Regions from separate parts of the Sporanaerobacter acetigenes DSM 13106 genome, predicted to be linked through region 1. Evidence: a T-box and tRNA genes for the amino acid it is inferred to sense, from the RefSeq annotation. Region 1 holds a T-box; the other holds one or more tRNA genes.
What was found. The T-box of region 1 lies ahead of argS (arginine--tRNA ligase). A T-box ahead of a tRNA ligase gene usually reads a tRNA of that ligase, here a tRNA-Arg.
Positions count from the first base shown of each region.

Region 2: it has a tRNA-Arg gene. The T-box ahead of argS (arginine--tRNA ligase) is inferred to sense a tRNA for this amino acid. The anticodon was not compared.

Region 1 covers NZ_FQXR01000005.1:306,272-316,163, reverse strand. Annotated here, with positions in the region: gene BUA21_RS07065 (B12-binding domain-containing radical SAM protein) at 1-1,639, opposite strand, end outside; gene BUA21_RS07060 (hypothetical protein) at 1,818-2,012, shown strand; gene BUA21_RS07055 (hypothetical protein) at 2,034-2,993, opposite strand; gene argS (arginine--tRNA ligase) at 3,006-4,706, opposite strand; T-box leader at 4,754-4,959, opposite strand; gene BUA21_RS07045 (endonuclease MutS2) at 5,015-7,393, opposite strand; gene BUA21_RS07040 (DUF3656 domain-containing U32 family peptidase) at 7,415-9,850, opposite strand; gene BUA21_RS07035 (cell division protein ZapA) at 9,856-9,892, opposite strand, start outside.
Region 2 covers NZ_FQXR01000002.1:28,337-38,228, forward strand. Annotated here, with positions in the region: gene BUA21_RS00170 (hypothetical protein) at 1-154, shown strand, start outside; gene BUA21_RS00175 (hypothetical protein) at 170-490, shown strand; tRNA gene BUA21_RS00180 (tRNA-Leu) at 593-676, opposite strand; tRNA gene BUA21_RS00185 (tRNA-Lys) at 680-755, opposite strand; tRNA gene BUA21_RS00190 (tRNA-His) at 899-975, opposite strand; tRNA gene BUA21_RS00195 (tRNA-Arg) at 988-1,064, opposite strand; tRNA gene BUA21_RS00200 (tRNA-Gly) at 1,073-1,146, opposite strand; gene BUA21_RS00205 (metallophosphoesterase) at 1,357-1,833, opposite strand; gene BUA21_RS00210 (XTP/dITP diphosphatase) at 1,808-2,440, opposite strand; gene rph (ribonuclease PH) at 2,433-3,209, opposite strand; gene BUA21_RS00220 (GerMN domain-containing protein) at 3,319-4,338, opposite strand; gene BUA21_RS00225 (DUF2179 domain-containing protein) at 4,398-4,922, opposite strand; gene BUA21_RS00230 (N-acetylmuramoyl-L-alanine amidase family protein) at 4,977-7,058, opposite strand; gene BUA21_RS14505 (hydroxymyristoyl-ACP dehydratase) at 7,230-7,397, shown strand; gene BUA21_RS00235 (radical SAM protein) at 8,005-9,258, shown strand; gene BUA21_RS00245 (peptide ABC transporter substrate-binding protein) at 9,747-9,892, opposite strand, start outside.

The sequences.
Region 1 (9,892 bases):
TTAATATGTCAAATTTAAAAGCTTCAATATGGATTTCATTTATCACTTTTTTTGTAGGGATATCTACATACTCTGGTAAAAACTCAGCCACATTTTCCCTTATTTTAAGAAAATCATGTTTTTTGTTTTGTATTTCATCTATACTGAATCTTTTAAAATAAGTTGGTATAGTAGGATTTTTATTGTTAAATATAAAGTCATATTTCAATACCTCACTAAATATATCTAAATTTTCCCCAATAGTCTGTTCATAAAAACAATACAATATTTTATACAATTCATTTCTACTATGAGAAATCCTATGATAAGTTTTAGACTCCCATTGAAAAGCAAAATCTTCATAAAAATCAAAAGGATTTTCATAATAATTTTTTATAATATAAAGCAATGAATTTTCAAAAAAACCCTCATTTCCATACTTTTCTACCAAGTCTTCAATGGTTTTTAGTTTTAACATTTCATCATAAGAAATATAATTTGTCTCCAGTACTTCATATGGAGGTTTGTCTAGATACTTAAATCCATATATATCAGCATCTTTTCTCAATTCGGATCCCTTCAACAGTTTCAAAAATCCCAATTGTAGCTTTTCAGGTCTCAATTCATATACATCATTAAATGATTTTTCAAAAGAACTGTAATCTTCATAGGGAAGACCTGCAATTAAATCTAAATGCTGATGTATATTTCCATAACTTTTTATAGTTTTAGTAACATTTTTCAATTTTTCAATATCTGTAACTCTACCTATAGCCTCGATAGTTTCTAAATTTGTCGATTGTACTCCAATTTCAAACTGGAAAAGTCCTTCTTTTGCATTGCTCAAAAAACTTAGCATTTCATCATCTAACAAATGAGCTGTGACTTCAAAATGGAAATTTATATTTTGGGGATCCTTCTCCATAATAAAATTCATAATTTCCATAGCATAATCTTTATTAGTATTAAAAGTTCTATCAACAAATTTTACTTGTTTTACTTTTGCATCTATTAGTCTTCCTAAATCATCTTTCACTCTGTCTAGACTAAAAAATCTAACACCTTTTATAGTAGATGAAAGACAAAATTTACAACCAAAAGGACAGCCTCTTGAACTTTCAAAATAAACAATCTTGTCCTTGAAATCATCTAAGTCTTCAATATATGGTGAAGGTATAATATCTAGATTTTCAATTAGCGGTCTAGGCTTATTTTTGATTATTTTCCCATCTTCTCTGAATATCAATCCTTTTATATCATAAAACTCATTCTTATCATCTATTAAATCCAAAATGAGTTCTCTAAAAGTTATCTCACCTTCTCCATAGATTATAAAATCAATATAATCACAATTTTTAAGCACTTCTTCTCCATCAAAAGAAACTTCTGGCCCCCCTAATATTATTTTAATATTGGGATTGACAATTTTTAACCTTTCACAGATTTCTAAAGTATTTTCTATATTCCAAATATAGCATGAAAACGCAACTATATCTGGATTTTCTTTGTATATTTCTCCAGTTATAAAATCTGTATTTTGATTTATAGTAAACTCTCGAATATACATATTGGGTATATCATGGCAAAAACTTTTTAAATATCTTATTGAAAGGGATGAGTGTATAAATTTTGAGTTTAAAGTAGATATTATTGTATTCATAATATATCCTTCCTTTTTAAATTATTCATATCCATTATAGCATAATAAATATAAGTTAGATTTTATAAAATCTGTCTAGCTATAAAACATATTTTTTGTAGAATTTTTTGTTTTTAAGAAGGTTTTTATACTTTTTTATAGAATATATAATTAAATATTTGTAGGAAGGGGTAAGTATATGCACGAATTTGAAAAAATTTCTATTGCTGAAATGTCAAAAAAAGATATGCTAATGATCCTTGAAGCTCTTGAATATACAGGAAAAAACACTAATATTGAGGCTTTTATGAATTTAAAAAATAGTATTATAAAAGAGTTAAGCTTACTTGCAGATAGTAGTGAGGATGAATTTTTAGAATACTTACAAAGATAGGCCCTCTAAATCTTGAGGACCCTATCTTTTAAATTCATATATACCTGATTTTGTCTTAAGAACAACCTTTGTCTCTTCTTTTTTTAATACTTTGCATTTGCTTAATAGTGAATGATAAAATTCTTCTCCTTCTTTAAACGAAAATATATTTGGCAAATAATATTTGTCAATAGCCAATAAACTTGGCTCTATTCTACCTTTATTTAACTTGCATAAATAATCACAAAAATTTTCATAAATTCTTATATCTTTTTTATTGGATATGGGGTTTTTGATTGAGTATAGTGCCTTAGCAAAGATACTATACTCAGCTTGAATATTGTTTGCTTGAATATTGTTTTGTGCAGTTCTCAAAGATTCTCGCAAAGTACTAAATTCATTAGAACCCATTCCATTTAAAATATTTATTAAAGCTATTCTTTTTCTTTCAAATTCTATAGAAAATTTTTTAGGATATTTTTCAACTGGCACTCTAAAATATTGAGAAAATTTCTCTAAAAATTCACTTTGAGAAAAATTTATTATTTCACATTTTAACTCATCAACCATTTCTTCATTGTTATTCATTATCAAAAATAGAATCTTGGAAACCATTAGCCCTTCCAATATAGTAGATATATTTCCTGTCGTAAATAAAATATATTTAAGTATTTCTTCTCTTATAATATCCCAATTGTTGTTTGAAAAAACAATTGGAGTTAATCTTATATAGATACTATCATCAAATTCATTCCAATAAACATCAGCATTATTTAAATATATTGAATTCAATAGTGAAGTATTGTCACCTTGTCTATAATAATACCAAAGTTCCATTTCTTTTTCTAATCTATCATAATTAATTCTATTGCCTATTTCATTTTCTTGAGGTAATAGAGATTTTATTGTAATAATAGTTACTTCACTAATATATCTTTTCTCTTCATTATCAATCAAACTAAATGCACTTAAAAGAAAATTTTTGACAACTTCTTCATTCATGAATATTCTCCTCTACATTTTTTCAGGAGCTTCTATACCCAACAATGAAAGTCCTGTTTTTAAAACAACTTTTGTAGCATAAACTAAATGCAATCTAGCTGTTTTCAAATCTTCCTCCTCTGTAAGTATTGGACAATTGTGATAAAACCTATTAAATGCCTTAGCTATTTCTACTATTTGACGAGTAACAAAGGAAGGTTCATTTTTTTCTGCACTATCTATTATAACATTTGGAAAACCATATAAAAGCCTTATAATATTCATTTCCTCTTCAGTATTCAACAATGAATAGTCCACTTCATCTTCTATAGAAAAATTACTTTTCCCTAAAAGGCTACTTGCTCTTGCATGAGCATATTGCACATATGGTCCTGTTTCTCCTTCAAAACTCAAAGTCTTATCCCAAGAAAATATATAGTCTTTTATTCTACTGTTAAACAATTCTTGAAACACAATAGCTCCAATTCCTACTTGTTTTGCTACTGCTTCTTTATCATCTAAATCTGGATTTCTTTCATCTATAATATCTCGAGTTTTTTCAACCGCTTTTTTAAGAACATCTTCTAAAAATACTACCTTTCCTTTTCTAGTAGACATAGTTCCTTCTTCAAGACTAACCATTCCAAAAGGTACATGAATGCAATCTTCTGCCCAATCATATCCCATTAATTCTATAACTTTTTTCCATTGTTTAAAGTGAAGTATTTGTTCCGAACCGACCACATAAATATTTTTATAAAAATCAAAATTTTCCTTTCTATAGATAGCTGCTGCTATATCCCTTGTAATGTAAAGAGTGGAACCATCGCTTTTTTTGATTAGAGCAGGTGGCATATTATAGCTTTCTAAATCTACTATTTCAGCACCTTCTGATTTTACTAATAGATTTTTTTCTTCTAACTCTTCAATTACTCTTGGCATTTTATCTGAATAAAAACTTTCTCCAGTAAAATAGTCAAATTTTATGCCTAGCAAATCATAAACTTTGTTAAATTCTTTTAAGCTTATCTCTCTCATCCAATGCCATAATTTTAAAGCTTCTTCATTTCCATCTTCAAGCTTTTTAAACCAGCTCCTAGCTTCATCATTTAAATTATCATTTTTTTCTGCTTCTTCATGGAATTTAACATATAATTTTAAAAGTTCATTTATAGGATCTTTTTCTATAACGCTCCTATCTCCCCAATTCTTATAAGCTACAATTAATTTACCAAATTGGGTCCCATAGTCTCCTAAATGATTAATGGCTATAGTTTTATAACCCAAAAAACTATATATTCTATATAGTGAATGACCTATTATAGTCGTTCTTATATGCCCAATATGAAAAGGTTTAGCAATATTAGGTGAAGAATACTCAACAATGACAGTTTTCCCTTCTCCAAGAGTTGAAGAGCCATATCTTTCATTTTTGCTTTTTATATCATCAAGAACTGTCTTTGCAAGAACTTCTTTATTAACAAAAAAATTCACATATGGACCTACATTTTCAATTCTTTCAAAATATTCATTTTCTCCAATTTTATTTGCAATTTCTTCTGCAATTAGATTTGGTGCTTTTCTAAAAGTTTTAGCTAATTTAAAACATGGAAAAGCATAGTCTCCCATATCATAAGATGGTGGAATTTCAATCAAGGACTCTATTTCACCAATGTCTAGACTACTATCTATTTGAGACATTAAATTGACTGCTTGATTTTTAAAATCTATCATATTCATCCTCCTTAAGTATTTTTTTAGAAAAAAAACTCTCATCTCAATAAAGAGACGAGAGTATATCCCGTGTTACCACTCTAGTTGGCAATTTGCCCACTCATGACTTTTAACGCAGTTGCGTACCATCCTACTATTTTTCAGATGTTATTCTCCAAGGCTCTCTTCAAATATATCTTTGTACTGGGCTTTCACCATCCCCAATTCGCTTTGACAAAACAATATACTCTACTATCCTTTTCACAGAATTTATCTATATATAATTATTAATTATAAATATACAATACAATCATCATTATTTCAAGGACTTATTTAAGTTCCACCACTGTAACTCCACTTCCTCCTTCACCATACTTACCTAATCTATAAGACTTTACATGTTTATGACTTTTTAGAAGACCAGTTATTCCTTCTCTTAAAACTCCTGTACCTTTTCCATGAATTATAAATACTTCTTTCAATCTTGCTAAATAAGCATCATCTAAATATTTATCTAAATCTAGCAATGCTTCATCTAAAGTTTCCCCTCTCAAATCCAATTCATTTTTTACATTTTGTGATTTATTCTTAATTATATTTTTAGTACTTACTTGTGACTTTATTAATTTTTCTTCTTCAGCCCTCTTTAAAGTAGATATATGAACATTTACTTTCATGATACCTACTTGAACATTTACATTCCCATCATCATCAGCTTGAGAAAGTACAGTCCCACATTGCCCTAATGATAATATTTCTACTGTTTCCCCCTCTTTTAAGTTTTTAGGAGGTTTATTGTTTTTAACTTTCATTAAATTATCTGATAAATCTCTTTCTACTTCATTGAGATTTTCTTTCAATTTGTCTTGTGCTTCTTGAATTTTCTTATTTTTTTCTTTTTCTATTTCAATAGAAATATCTCTCAATTCATCAACTATACTATCTGATTCTTCTTTTGCCTTTCTAATTATACTTCTTGCTTCTTCTTTTGCCTTCTTAATTATATCTTCTCTTGCATTGAAGGTTTTCTCCTTTTCTCTAGTCAATTCTTGTTTTAGATTTTCAATTTCTTCTCGCAATTTTTCTGTCTCAATTTTGTTTTCCTCAACTATTCGCCTATCTTTTTCTATAGCTTGAAGTACATCTTCAAATTGTATATTTTCTTTTGAAATAAGTTCTCTTGCATGATCAATTATATAATCGTTGAGTCCAAGGCGTTTAGATATCTCAAAAGCATTAGATTTTCCTGGAACACCAATCAATAGTCTATAGGTAGGGCTCAAGGTTTCTACATCAAATTCTACAGATGCATTTTCTATTCCCTCTTTAGTCAATGCATATACTTTTAACTCACTATAATGCGTAGTAGCTATAGTTCTTGCATTTATCCCATGCAAATAGTCTAGAATTGACATGGCAAGTGCTGCGCCTTCTGTAGGATCCGTTCCTGCTCCCAATTCATCAAATAGTGCTAAACTATTTTCATCTATATTTTCAAGTATTTCAACTATATTGGTCATATGAGCAGAAAAAGTACTTAAACTTTGCTCAATACTCTGCTCATCACCTATATCCGCAAATACATGATCAAAAACAGCTACCCTTGAATTGTAGTCTGCTGGTATATGAAGGCCTGCCTGAGACATCAAGGTCAACAATCCTACGGTTTTTAAAGTAACAGTCTTCCCTCCCGTATTAGGCCCTGTAACGACTAATGTATTAAAATCCTTTCCTATATATAAATCAATTGGTACTACCTTTTTTACTTGTAATAGTGGATGTCTAGCTTTTTTAATATCTATATAGCCTTCAGAATTAAGAATTGGTTTAGTTCCATCCATATCAAGAGCTAACTTGCCCTTTGCAAATATAAAATCAATTTTCTCTAGTATTTTTTGATTTTCAATTATACTTTCAGATTCTTCAGCAACTAGCGCTGTCAATTCAGATAGTATTCTTTCAATTTCTTTTTGTTCTTTTATCTCTAGTTCCTTCAATTCATTGTTTAATTCTACAACAGCCATAGGCTCAATAAACAATGTAGCACCACTTGAAGATTGATCATGTACCAATCCAGGAAAATTTGATTTATTTTCCTGCTTTACTGGCACCACATATCTTCCTTCCCTCATAGTAACAATACCATCTTGTAAATACTTTTTATACTTTGATGAATTTATTATTGAATTTAATTTATCTCTTATGGCATCATTCTTAGCTATTATTTGTCTTCTTATAGTTTTTAATTGAGGACTAGCATTGTCAGATATCTCCTCTTCACTTATAATTGCATTATTTATATTTTCCTCAATATTTCTAAAAGGTTTTAATTCACTCACAAGTCCTTCTATTATAGGATAATTTGAATCTTTATCCTCACTTGTTTCTTTTATATGATTTTTAAGGCTTCGTGAAACTCGTAAAGAGTCAGAAATTTTAAGTAAACTACCAGGTGATAATACCCCTCCTATTTCAGCTCTTTTAGCCTCTGTTCTAATATCCTTTATGCCATATAGAGGAGGACTACCTCTTTTAATTAAAAGAGACAATGCCTCGTCAGTTTCTCTTTGCATATGTTCTATTTCTTCTATATCCGTCGATGGTTTAAGATCTTTTGCTATTTCCCTTCCTAAAGAAGATTCAGTCTTTTCTTTTAATTTATCAATTATTTTATAATATTCTAAAACTTTTAATGTCTTGTCGTTCATTTTATCACCTCAATACAAGAATCATAAAACTCCTCTAAAATAATGTCCTCTAGTCAAACCTGTATTTTTCCTATGAAAATCTAAAAACATCTCTAAATCTCTTTCATTCAAATTTCCATGTATATATTCATAAAAAGCTTCCTGTATAGAATAAATATCATCTTCTTCAAACGTATAGTCTATTCTTATCATATTTACTCCACTATCATATATGTTATTTAATTCTTCTATAACCATGAGAGGAACACTGTTGTAAATAGTGGTTATACTTTCATTTCTAACAATGGGAAAAACTTTACCTAATCTATCCTTTAGTCCATATCCAGTTCTATATTTACAATATTTACAGTTTTTATTGTTTTGGCAACCTTTAGCTAAAGATATAGGACAATGTTTCGTAACCATTAGAGGTAAATATCCATAACCAATTGTTTCATATATGTTTTCACCTTTTTTACAAATTTCCTTTATTTGCTGTAAAGTAAGTTCAGGAGACAACGTGATACTATTTACTCTATTTTCGTTTAATGCTCTAGCAGTAATACTATTGTATACATTTAATCCTATATCCCCATGAATATTTAATTCAAAATTATTTTTGACAAGATTTAGAGTCCCTAAATTAGACACAGACACGCCATCTACTTCTTTATATATTTGTTCTAACTTGCCATTTAATTTTTTTAATTCGTCTTCATTAAGGATTTTATCTGTATAAATATAAGCTTCCTTTCCTCTCTTTTTTATTTCATTTAAACAATTCTCCAAATCATCGTCAAATCCCAAATAAATTCTATCCAATTTGTTTAAATCAAGCTTTTCAAACTGCTCTATTTTAGACACTTTAACAGACAACTTTTTATTTAAATCATCTCTACTTTCATTTTTAAATCTAAAAAATTCTTGCACCCTTTCTTCCAGTATGCTTTCATCTATTTTAGCTCTATGATTGAAATTTTTTCTTTTTTCATTTAATAAATCTATTCCCTGTCTTCTCAATTTATTTAAGCTACTTATAGGTAAAAAAGAACCTTCTTCAAGATAAATATTTAAATTATCAATATAATAAGGTTCATCTGACAGTTTTTCTAACTGATTTCGAACTCTTTCTTCTATCAAAGAGACCCTTTGCGCCTTTTCTACTAGCTCTTCACTTTCAACACTGATAGTATAATTTTCATCTTTTATAATTAAAACTGCCTTTTTATTTATATATATATAAACATCCATACTTATAGGGTATTTTATATTTTGATTCTCCTCAAAAGTCTCCCTTGTTTTTTCTAACAATTCTCTATTAGATGTTTTATATACTAAAGAGTTATTTTTTATACCTTTTAGATTGTCAATTTTTATAGTAGAGCCTTTTTCCCCTGATATATTTGACATAATTCCTACATATTCGTTCTTACCCTTTGTAAATTCAATTCCATCTCCTATATTTAAATCGTCTTCTAAATTTATATATATATACTTGGGGTCTACTTTTACAACTTTTCCAAGATAAACTCCTCTATTGTTAGGTCTGTCTAAAGAAATAAATTCTCTTCCGAAATTTTCTAATATATATCCACCAGTAAACCCTCTATTAAATATTTCCAATAATTCTTTTTTATCTTCTTTTGTTATTTCATCTATTCCCCTATCTAATGCCTTTCTGTATTTGCTAACAACTAGAGCAACATATTCTGGTTTTTTCATTCTTCCTTCAATTTTTAGGGATTTTAAACCACTATCTACTATCTTGTCTATATCTTCAATAGTATTTAAATCCTTAGGACTTAGAATATATTTTCCCTCTAACTTCTCAAATACAGTCCTTTCATTTTCTATATCAACAAGGGTATATGGCATTCTACAAGGTTGAGCACAAGTACCTCTATTTCCACTTCTTCCCCCAATAATACTGCTCATAAGGCATTGACCAGAATAACAAACACATAGAGCTCCATGTATAAATCCTTCTAGTTCTATATTGCTTCTTTCTTTTATATATTTAATTTCATTTATAGACAATTCTCTAGCTAATACAACTCTCTTAAATCCCATTTGCTCTAAAAACAGTACTCCCTGCAAATTGTTAATAGTCATTTGAGTACTACCATGAAGCTCAAATTGTGGAAAAACATTTTTTATTAAATAACTAAGTCCAAGGTCTTGGACTATAAGCCCATCCACATCTATTTCATATAGGTATTTTATATAATCTACTGCTTCTTCTATTTCTTTGTCGCTAAACAAAATATTTACAGTAACATAAACTCTTACTCCCCTTAAATGTGCATATTCAACTGCTGTTTTCAAATCTTCCATGCCAAAATTAGATGCATACTGTCTTGCATTAAAAAGTTTTCCTCCTAAATAAACTGCATCTGCGCCATTTTGAACAGCGGCATACAATGCTTCAATATTACCTACAGGAGATAACAATTCCACATAACTATTATTTTTTACCACTAGATTTAACCTTCCTCCCCATCGAAAACTTTTTTATCACTG
Region 2 (9,892 bases), on a different contig from region 1:
AAGCAATCCTGCAGATACTGCTGAGATGTTGTCGGAAATGAGAACAGTTGGTGTTTCAATGGCCATTCTTGTCACATTAGTCTGGGCAATAGTTGTTTTAGTTACAAATTCCATGACTAAGAAAGTTTTAAAAACTAAATCTACTGCTGCATAGGGGGGAATTTCTGATATGACATTACTTACTACTGTTTTTGCGGCAATTATCTGTACAATTATTTGGTACAAAAAAGCACCTAATGATGATATGAAAATCAACGTTCTTTGCTATATGTACTGGGGTGCTTCCTTAATGTGGTTCGTTGATTCAATTTTTGAATATGCCGAATTACATGAAAAATTTTTTAGACCTGCAATCGAAGATATGATTAATGATTTCTATCTTGGTCTTTCCGTAATAGCTCTAGGGTTAATTGTGTGGCTTATAATTCTTCTTGTAAAAGATCCTCGTGGTGCCGTAAAAGCATCATTATCCAAAAAAAACAATAATTAATAAACTAATAACGGTTCTACTGAAAAACAGTAAAACCGTTATTAGTTTATTAGAACATAAAAAAACCATAAACAAACTTTTTTGGTTTGTCTATGGAAAATTTGGTGCGGGAGAGAGGACTTGAACCCCCACGTCAATGACACTAGATCCTAAGTCTAGCGCGTCTGCCAATTCCGCCACTCCCGCAAGTGGTGACCCATCGGCGACTCGAACGCCGGACACCCTGATTAAAAGTCAGGTGCTCTACCGCCTGAGCTAATGGGTCATGTTTTTTAAGTTTATCGCAGTATCTGTTTTGTTACTTTGATGACAATTAGTGGTTCGGACTAAGCGATTCACACAAAATCGAAACACACGATTTTGGTTCTCTGCTTATACCGCCTGAGCTAATGGGTCACGTTTTTTAAATGGGGTGGATAGTGGGATTCGAACCCACGACCTCCAGAGCCACAATCTGGCGCCCTAACCAACTAGGCCATATCCACCATGTCTAGTGTTGGTGCACCTAGGAGGATTCGAACCCCCGGCACACGGATTAGAAGTCCGTTGCTCTATCCAACTGAGCTATAGGTGCTCGTATATTGGAGCGGGTGAAGGGAATCGAACCCTCGCTGCTGGCTTGGGAAGCCAGTGCTCTACCACTGAGCTACACCCGCAAAATCTTAGGCTTGCTACTAGGTATTTATTCAGTGCCTTTTAGCAACTGTACCACTAAGCAATGTACACAAAATCGAAATGCACGATTTTGGTCCCCTGCTTATACCACTGAGCTACACCCGCACTGCTCAAAATGTTTTGCTCCCAAGCTTTTCCGCTAACAATTTTAAATTATAGCAGATAAAAAACAGCTTGTCAATATATAAAAATCATATTTCTATTATTTTTGGTATTATTCTTTCTTGTATTTCTAAAATGCCAAAACTTTTTTTAGACATATCCCTTGGAATAGTTGGACTTCCAGGATTCATGAAGAGTATCCCACCATATTCTTCAATAGTAGGAGTGTGGGTATGTCCAAAAAGAACTACATCTGCTCCTTCTTCTTTAGCTTTGTAAGAAAGGCTAAATAAATCATATTTTACATTGTATTTATTGCCATGAGTTAAAAATATTTTCTTTCCGTTGATATTTAATATTTCCTCCTCATTGACCCCTTTACATCCAAAATCACAATTTCCTTTTACTCTTATAGTATCTATATTCATTTGTCTTTCTATTTCAAAAGAATCATCTACATAATCGCCTAAATGTATTATGAGATCTGGCTTTCCCAATGCCTTCGCAAATTGTATAAACTTATCTGTCTTTCCATGAGTATCACTCACTACAAATATCTTCACCATTAGTCTCCCCTATAATATTCTTTAGTTCTTTTTTTAATTCTTCCAAGGCCTTAGCTCTATGGCTTATTTTGTTTTTTACTTCTTCTCCCAGTTCTGCAAAAGTCTTGTCATACCCATCTACTATAAACAATGGATCGTATCCAAAACCACTATCTCCTTTAAATTCAAACCCTATCTTTCCTTTGCACTCTCCATATACAGTTTTTACTTGTTTATCTTCTGTGACTATGGCAATAACTGTTTTGAAAGTTGCAGTACGCTCTTCTAAGGCTATACCTTCCAATTTTCTTAAAAGCTTTTTATTGTTTTCTTCATAGCTAGCATTTTCTCCTGAATATCTTGAGGAATAAATCCCAGGTTCTCCGCCTAGTTCATCTACAAATAGGCCTGTATCATCAGCAATAACTATTCCATCTACTTTTTGTGAAATAGCCACTGCCTTTTTTATTGCATTTTCTTCTAATGTAGTTCCATCTTCTTCAACATCAATGTCTCCAAAACCCAAATCTTTTTTAGAGCATATATTTACAGGCAATTCTTTTAAGATATCCTTTATTTCTTCTACTTTATGAATATTTCCAGTGGAAAGAATTATATTCTTATTCATTTTGGTTTTCCCCTTCCATATTGTTAGACTTTTTTCCTACAAGTTCTCCTATTTCTCCTAATGCCTTTTTTTGCATTGATATAATTTCTCTATTACCTTTTGTTGCCAATGAGATTAGAGTATTCAATTCTTCCATTGAAAAAGTATTTTCTTCTCCTGTTCCTTGAATTTCAACAAATCTATTATTATCTGTCATGACTATATTCATGTCTACATCTGCCCTAAAATCTTCTTCATAACATAAGTCTAGCACTGGAACTCCTTTAACTATGCCTACACTTACAGCAGAAATAAAATTTTTAACTGGAATATATGGAATTTCACTTTGCTTGTAAAGTGTATAAAACGCATCTACAAGTGCTACAAAAGCACCCGTAATAGATGCAGTTCTTGTTCCACCATCGGCTTGAATTACATCACAATCTATCCAAATGGTTTTTTCTCCTATAACTTTTAAATCCACTACACTCCTCAAGGCCCTTCCTATAAGTCTTTGTATTTCTTGAGATCTTCCCTCTACTTTTCCTCTAGAAGAATCTCTTACCTTTCTTGTAATAGTTGAACCTGGTATCATAGAATATTCTGCTGTTATCCAGCCTGTATTTGTACCCTTTAGAAAAGGAGGAATCCTGTCATCTATCATTGCAGTACATATAACCTTGGTTTCTCCCATCTCCATAAGAACCGACCCTTGTGGGTGCTTTAAAAAATTTCTAGTTATATTTATTTCTCTCAATTGATCATGTTGTCTTTTGTCTATTCTATCCATCAAAACATCTCCTATATTTAATGTTCATTATTTATGATAGCAAAAAAACAGTCTTTTTTCCACATATAATGAAATTTTACTCACAAAATAAGCTGCCCCATTTGGCAGCTTAATATTCATTTGCAAAAGCAGGTATTGTTTCATTGTAATCAACTTGTATTCCTGCTTCTTCTAATGTTTTACCTTCAACTAACAATTCAACTTTTTCTATCTTTTCAAATTCACTTAGTGTAAGTCCTATGCTCTTAGATATTTCATCAAATATATATTTTTCGTTTATTGAATCTATAGAATTAAAAGATAAATCTACATAAGCTATTCCATCCCTTATTTCTATGCCCTCTAAAGTTACTCCTTGCGGAACACTAGAATAAAGACTTGCCTCAGCTGGAGGACCTTTAAACAGCTCTTCCAATGCTGTAAAAACATTTGGCATTGGTGCAAGAGTCGGAATAGTCACAGGTATAAAATACTCAAATTCTTCATTTCCACTACCCTTAAAGTATACCACAACTTTCGACCTATATTCTTCTGAATTTTTCACAAGATTTATATCTTCTCTCCTCATTGGTCCATTTACCTGTATTCCATATTTAAAAACAGGTGCAGAATTTCCTTCTATCAAAATTTGTACTTCTTTTATAGCAGGAAATTCTGTCAGAGTATATACTACACCTTTAATTAGATTTTCTTCATCTTTTTCTGATTCGTAATTTAAAATTTCTTTTGAAAAATCAACTTTACAAACTCCTGTTTCTCCATCAATAGTCATTCCCCTTATCTCAGTACCTGCAGGTATTATGGGAACAAGTCCCGTTTGATTTAAACTTTCCCTCAAAGAAGGGCTATCAATCATGTTTTTAAGAGCTAATTTTGCAATACCCTCTTCCCAAGGAATTTTCTTCATCACAGGAACTAGAAAACCTTCAGCATTTTTAAAATAAAGCACGGTTTCTCTTAAACCTTCATCTTTTGTCATATCGTATTCTTCACTGTCACTTCTGATTATTTCTATATCATCATCTTTTGAAAAAAGTCCTTTAAATCCACCTTTTCCATTGCAAGCACTTATATTAATTCCAATAGCCAAAATAAGTACAATAAGTAAAATTTTCTTTATATTTTCCATCTCCCCCACCCTCCTTAGCTTTTCTAATACATTATATTAGACGGCAGAGGATACTATGATTATTTCTTTTTTATTGGAACAAAATAACCACCACTAATAGGTTTTGTACTATTTACAGTGATAAATGCTTCTTCATCATGTTCATATACTATTTTCTTCAAACTATCTAAATCTTTCCTGTTTAATGCAATATTTAAAATTTGTCGTGTTCCTTCTTTTCCATAACCTTCAACTACTGTAATTCCAAATCCTTCTTCTCTCAATTTGTTTAAAAGTTCTTCATTTTGAGTACCTTTAAGTATTACTTGAGCAAATAAATTTCCCAGTGCAATCTTTCCTTCTATAGTTATCCCTACAAAGTTTCCACAAGCAAAGCCCAATGCATAAGCAAGTAAATTCCCCGGGTCACTTAATCCATTGACAACCTTTCCAAGAGCCATTACATATATAATTATTTCAAAAAAACCTATAATAGCAGCTTGAACTCTCCTTCCCTGTACTACCATCAAAGTTCTAAAAGTAGACATGGATACATCAGCAATTCTAGCAAAAAATATTAATAGATATCCTGAAAATGTTCCCATTTTTCAACCTCCATTAGTTTATATATTTAAACAAGCGGAGAATTCTCCGCTTGTTTAGTATTCAGCAAAATATCTTTCTATACCTTTTATTATACCATCTACAACCTTATCTTGAAAAGCACTGTCAGTAATAAGTTTTTCATCCTCTAAATTACTTATAAATCCAACTTCAATCAATGCAGCTGGCATATTAGAAGTCCTAAGTACTGCTAATTTTGGCCTTTCCACCATTCTTTTATCTTTAAGCCCTGTAGATTTGAGTACTTCTTCATGTATCATTTTTGCTAATTGGTAGCTGCTTCCATCTCCTTCTTCTTTGCTAGGATGATATAAAGTTTGCAACCCTGAAATACTTTTATCATTGTGAGCATTAGAATGAATACTCACAAATATATCTGCATTTATCTTATTTGCAATATCTGTTCTCTCATATAGTCCTAAGTAAGTATCATCATATCTTGTCATTTCAGTATTATATCCCAATTCTCTCAATCTCTCGTTTAATTTATTTGCAATACTTATGGTTACATTTTTTTCATAATAGCCATTCTGTGAAATTGCTCCCGAATCTTTCCCCCCATGACCTGGGTCTATAACTATAAGCCTTTCTTTAGGTTCAATTTGAGTATCTCTTGAAAACTTTATCTTTATTTCACTATCTACTTCTTTTGAAAGTACAGCATATTCTATGCTCTTTTTAAAATAAATTTCCACTTTATTATTTCCAGAGTTGTCACTTATAACTATTCTGTCTACAAAATTATCATTCACATTTATTGTACCACTGGTTAAGTTTACATTTTCTCTTGGTACATTTATTTCCATAACTCTCTTGAAAGTATCATAATCTATAGTATATCCAGTTTCATTTTTGGCCATGATAAAAAATATCTTTTCATTGCCATTGTTTTCATATTTAAGCCCTTCCCAAGAATTTTTATCTGGCATTATGATTATTTTATTTCCATCACTTGATATTTTTACATTGGATGTATTTATTCCATCTTGAATATCAAACACTACTCTAACCACTTTGTCATCGGGTTTGTAAAGACTATCAGGTGAAAATTGTGAAACTCTCACGTTTTTTATAATTCCCAGTTGATAGTTATAGTTTATCTGATTTTCCAAGTCTACCGTGGAATCTAAAAGATCTAGTACAATTCTATTGGGATTGCTAAGTTTCAATGTATTGGTTCTAGGCTTAAAACTATTATATATGACAATTGCTTCTTGCCCATTTATGGTCTCCATTTTTACATTTTCTACTTTATTTAATTTGGTAAATCCAATTTCAATAGTCTTTCCATCATTGGTAGGAACAATTTTATATTCTGCATTTTCATTTAAATTTATAACTATTCTTGTAATACTTGGATTTGTGGAAAATTGAGAAGCACTAATTTTGTCTACATAAGCTTTCCCTACAGAAATGTTAACTATTCCATCTTCATCAGCCTTTGAACCATCTTTTAAATTTAATTTAGTATCTGGAATATCTACAACTATTCTTGAAGGATTGGTTAAATCTGTAGCCTGATATTTAAAAGAACTTGAAGCTGATATTTTTATATTTGAATTAGAATCTACTACGATGCTATTTATCTCAGTTTCTTTTATCTCTTTATCTATATCTTTATTTTTCTCTATATATGCTATTCTCTTTTCATTATCCCATTTGACATTATGTCCTAAAGTTTCTGATACAAATCTTAAAGGTATCATAGTTCTAGAATAGTTTGCATTGGAAGTGTTCACAAGTTTGGGAGAAGGAACTCCATTGGGCAATTTTTGTTTTTGCCCATTTATGTATACATAGGAACTATTTATCCCAAGTACTATTTGCTTTTTACTATCATTTATAGTTACGGTTTTGCTTTTCCCATTCCAATTGACCTCTGAACCCAAACTTTCAGCAACAAATCTTATAGGCACCATTGTATAATCTTTATAGATAAATGGTGGAACATCCGAAGTGATAGCTTGTCCGTCTACAAGTACTGGCACTGTGGAAACACTTTGTTTCTTTCCATCAATAGTGACAGTTGTATAGCTGTAATTTTTAGCTGCAATACTAAAAGAATTAAACAACAATAAAACGATTAAAAGTGATAAGATGCTTCCCCATTTTTTCATAAATATTGCCCCTTTCTAAAGCCTTTCTTCTTTATAATCTTAAATAATTTATATCATTAGTGCATTTACTATGTCAATCAAATAAGCCATTTGTAATCATAATGTAACATAATTTATATGTGAACAGGGCAAAATACTCTTTACAAAATACATTGAGGAGGTACATTTCAAATGCTTATCAACTGTAGTGAAAACTGCATCTATCAAAATGAAGGAATCTGTACTCTCAAACATGTAACTAATTCTTCAGGAACTCCATCAGAAGACTGTCCTTATTTTAGAGAAAAAGTGAAAAAAGTGCGACAAGAAGAATTGCCAGATGTATATAAAAACAGATAACCATTTTAAATTAAATTTTTAGTTATTATGCCCTACATTGATATGCTTTTGTAATCATATGACACGTTTTAAAAATGAGAAGATTGGAGGTGTTTCTTATCTGTCAACCTCCTCATTTTTCTTTTAGTAATAGTATATTTAGTACTTTTTCATATTATGAGCTAAAATAATCATTTAAGAACTATTTACATTATTCCTTTTTTATGCTAATATTGTATTATAATATATCTAATGCTAGTTATTTATTTAAATATTCTAATTTTCCAAAGTATCTATCATACTCCATAACATATAAATAAATTTTAAATATATATATCAAAAAACTTCAAAGGAGGTGAAACTTATGGATAAAATTAAATTTTTCAACTACAAATCTAGTTCAAACCATAAACTAATTCCTCTATGTATGGAAGGAGAAATAAAAATTCATCGTGGTAATTAATTAAGCTTACTATATTTGTGTCAATATTATAATGTATAACAAAGCAGAGATTAATCTCTGCTTTGTTATACATTATAATAAACGCTTTATTGGTGAATATGTGCCATAATTTACTTTTGCATATAAAGTTTCAGCTTAAAATTTTATATGAATGGAGGCAAAAAAATGTATCCTTTTGTTTTAAAAAATAGCATTTTACATTATTTTGATGATCATGGAATTTTACTTACAAACATAGGAAACTATAAACTAAATGATGTTGAAGTGTATATCATAGAAAATTTCGATGGAACTAAATCTATTGAAGAAATCACTAATAAAATTGCAGATGAATTAAATACTACTGATAAAATTAAAGTTAAAAATATCATTATGGAATTTATTTGCAATAAACCAAATTTTATATTTTTGAACAAATTACCAAATCCCGTCTATTTTAAAAAAACTGGAGTTAAACATGCAAAAGTACCAATTGATGTTACAATAAGTCTTACAAATAAATGTAATCTCAAATGTATTCATTGCTTTAAAAATTGTTCTAACAAAAATGACAAATTTATTTCATATGATATGTTAATTGATACACTAAAATTTCTCAATAATAAGTCTAATAATATTCAAATTACTGGTGGAGAACCTATGCTCCACGATAATTTTTTTGACATTCTAAAATATTGCATTTATAACTTTAAAACCACAATAACTACTTCTGGAACATTGATTAATTCTAAAAATGTTCATAATTTCAAAGGGATAAATAATGTACAACTTTCTCTATATTCTTATGATAAAAAACTACACGATTCAATTACTACAGTTCCAGGCTCCTTTAACAAAACAGTAAATGCTATAAAAGAACTTTCCGAAATAAAAATACCTTCAACAATTGCTACTATAGTAACAAATTCAAATATTAATCACATGGAAGATATGATTAATTTTGCTTACCAATCTGGTGCAAACTCAATAAGATTTGGAACTCTAACACCACATGGAAGAGCTACTAAGTTAAATTCATTGATTTTATCTCAAGAAGAAATTAATAATATTGAAATTAAACTAGACAAACTATCTAAAAAATATGAAAAAAAAATACATGTTGAAGTATGGACTCGAGATGAAAATTATACAAACATAGATCCTAAATATAAATGTTTAGAATGTGGTGCTGGTCTTTTAAGTTGGTGCATAAGTGAAAATGGTATTATTAAACCTTGTGAGTATTTAGATGATGATGTATATCCTATGTTAAATATCACAGAAACAAAAGTTGAATATTTAATAAAAAACTGCAATTTTGAAAAATTACCTGAAAGTTTAAGTAATTTTGAGAAAATTTTAAATCAAAAAAATACCAGCATCAAAAAAATGTGTAACCCAATAAAAAATTATTATTTACAATATTGTTCTGAGCAATAATTAATTCATCAGCAACACATAAAAAACGGGAGTAAAAATATTCTAATATTTTATCAAAATAATATTTACCTGTTGATATGATAAAATTTGATTAATGAAAAAAGAACTTCTCAATGCTATAAAAATTCAAATCTATACAACTTTAATAGTGTGCCTACTCTTATATATTTTCAAAATAAAATTAAATTCCAAATTATTAATGCTAGTTGTTGCTAGGATTATAGGAGTAAATACATCAGAAGATTACAGTGAAGATATAGAATATTTGTTAACAGAATAATTCATGGATAAAACTAGATAACATTTATTTTCTTTATAGAACTTTCAGCTATATGTATGGCATAATAATGCAGATTTATTCTTTTATAGAAATAGGAAAATTCCTTGGATAAAAGTTGTATATCCAAGGAATTTTTTCTTTTGTCAAAAAATCAAATTTTTCTTAAATACAACAATAGAATGTTAAAAACCCCACTGTCGCATAACAATTAATGTTCTATAATATAGGCCCATTTGAAATCTATATCTGAACCAACTGGGAATCTAGCAACATCTTTTACATAAGTTCTTTGAACAAAGTTTCTAGCTCTATAGAACACTGGAAATACTGGCATTTCTTCAGCAAGAATATTTT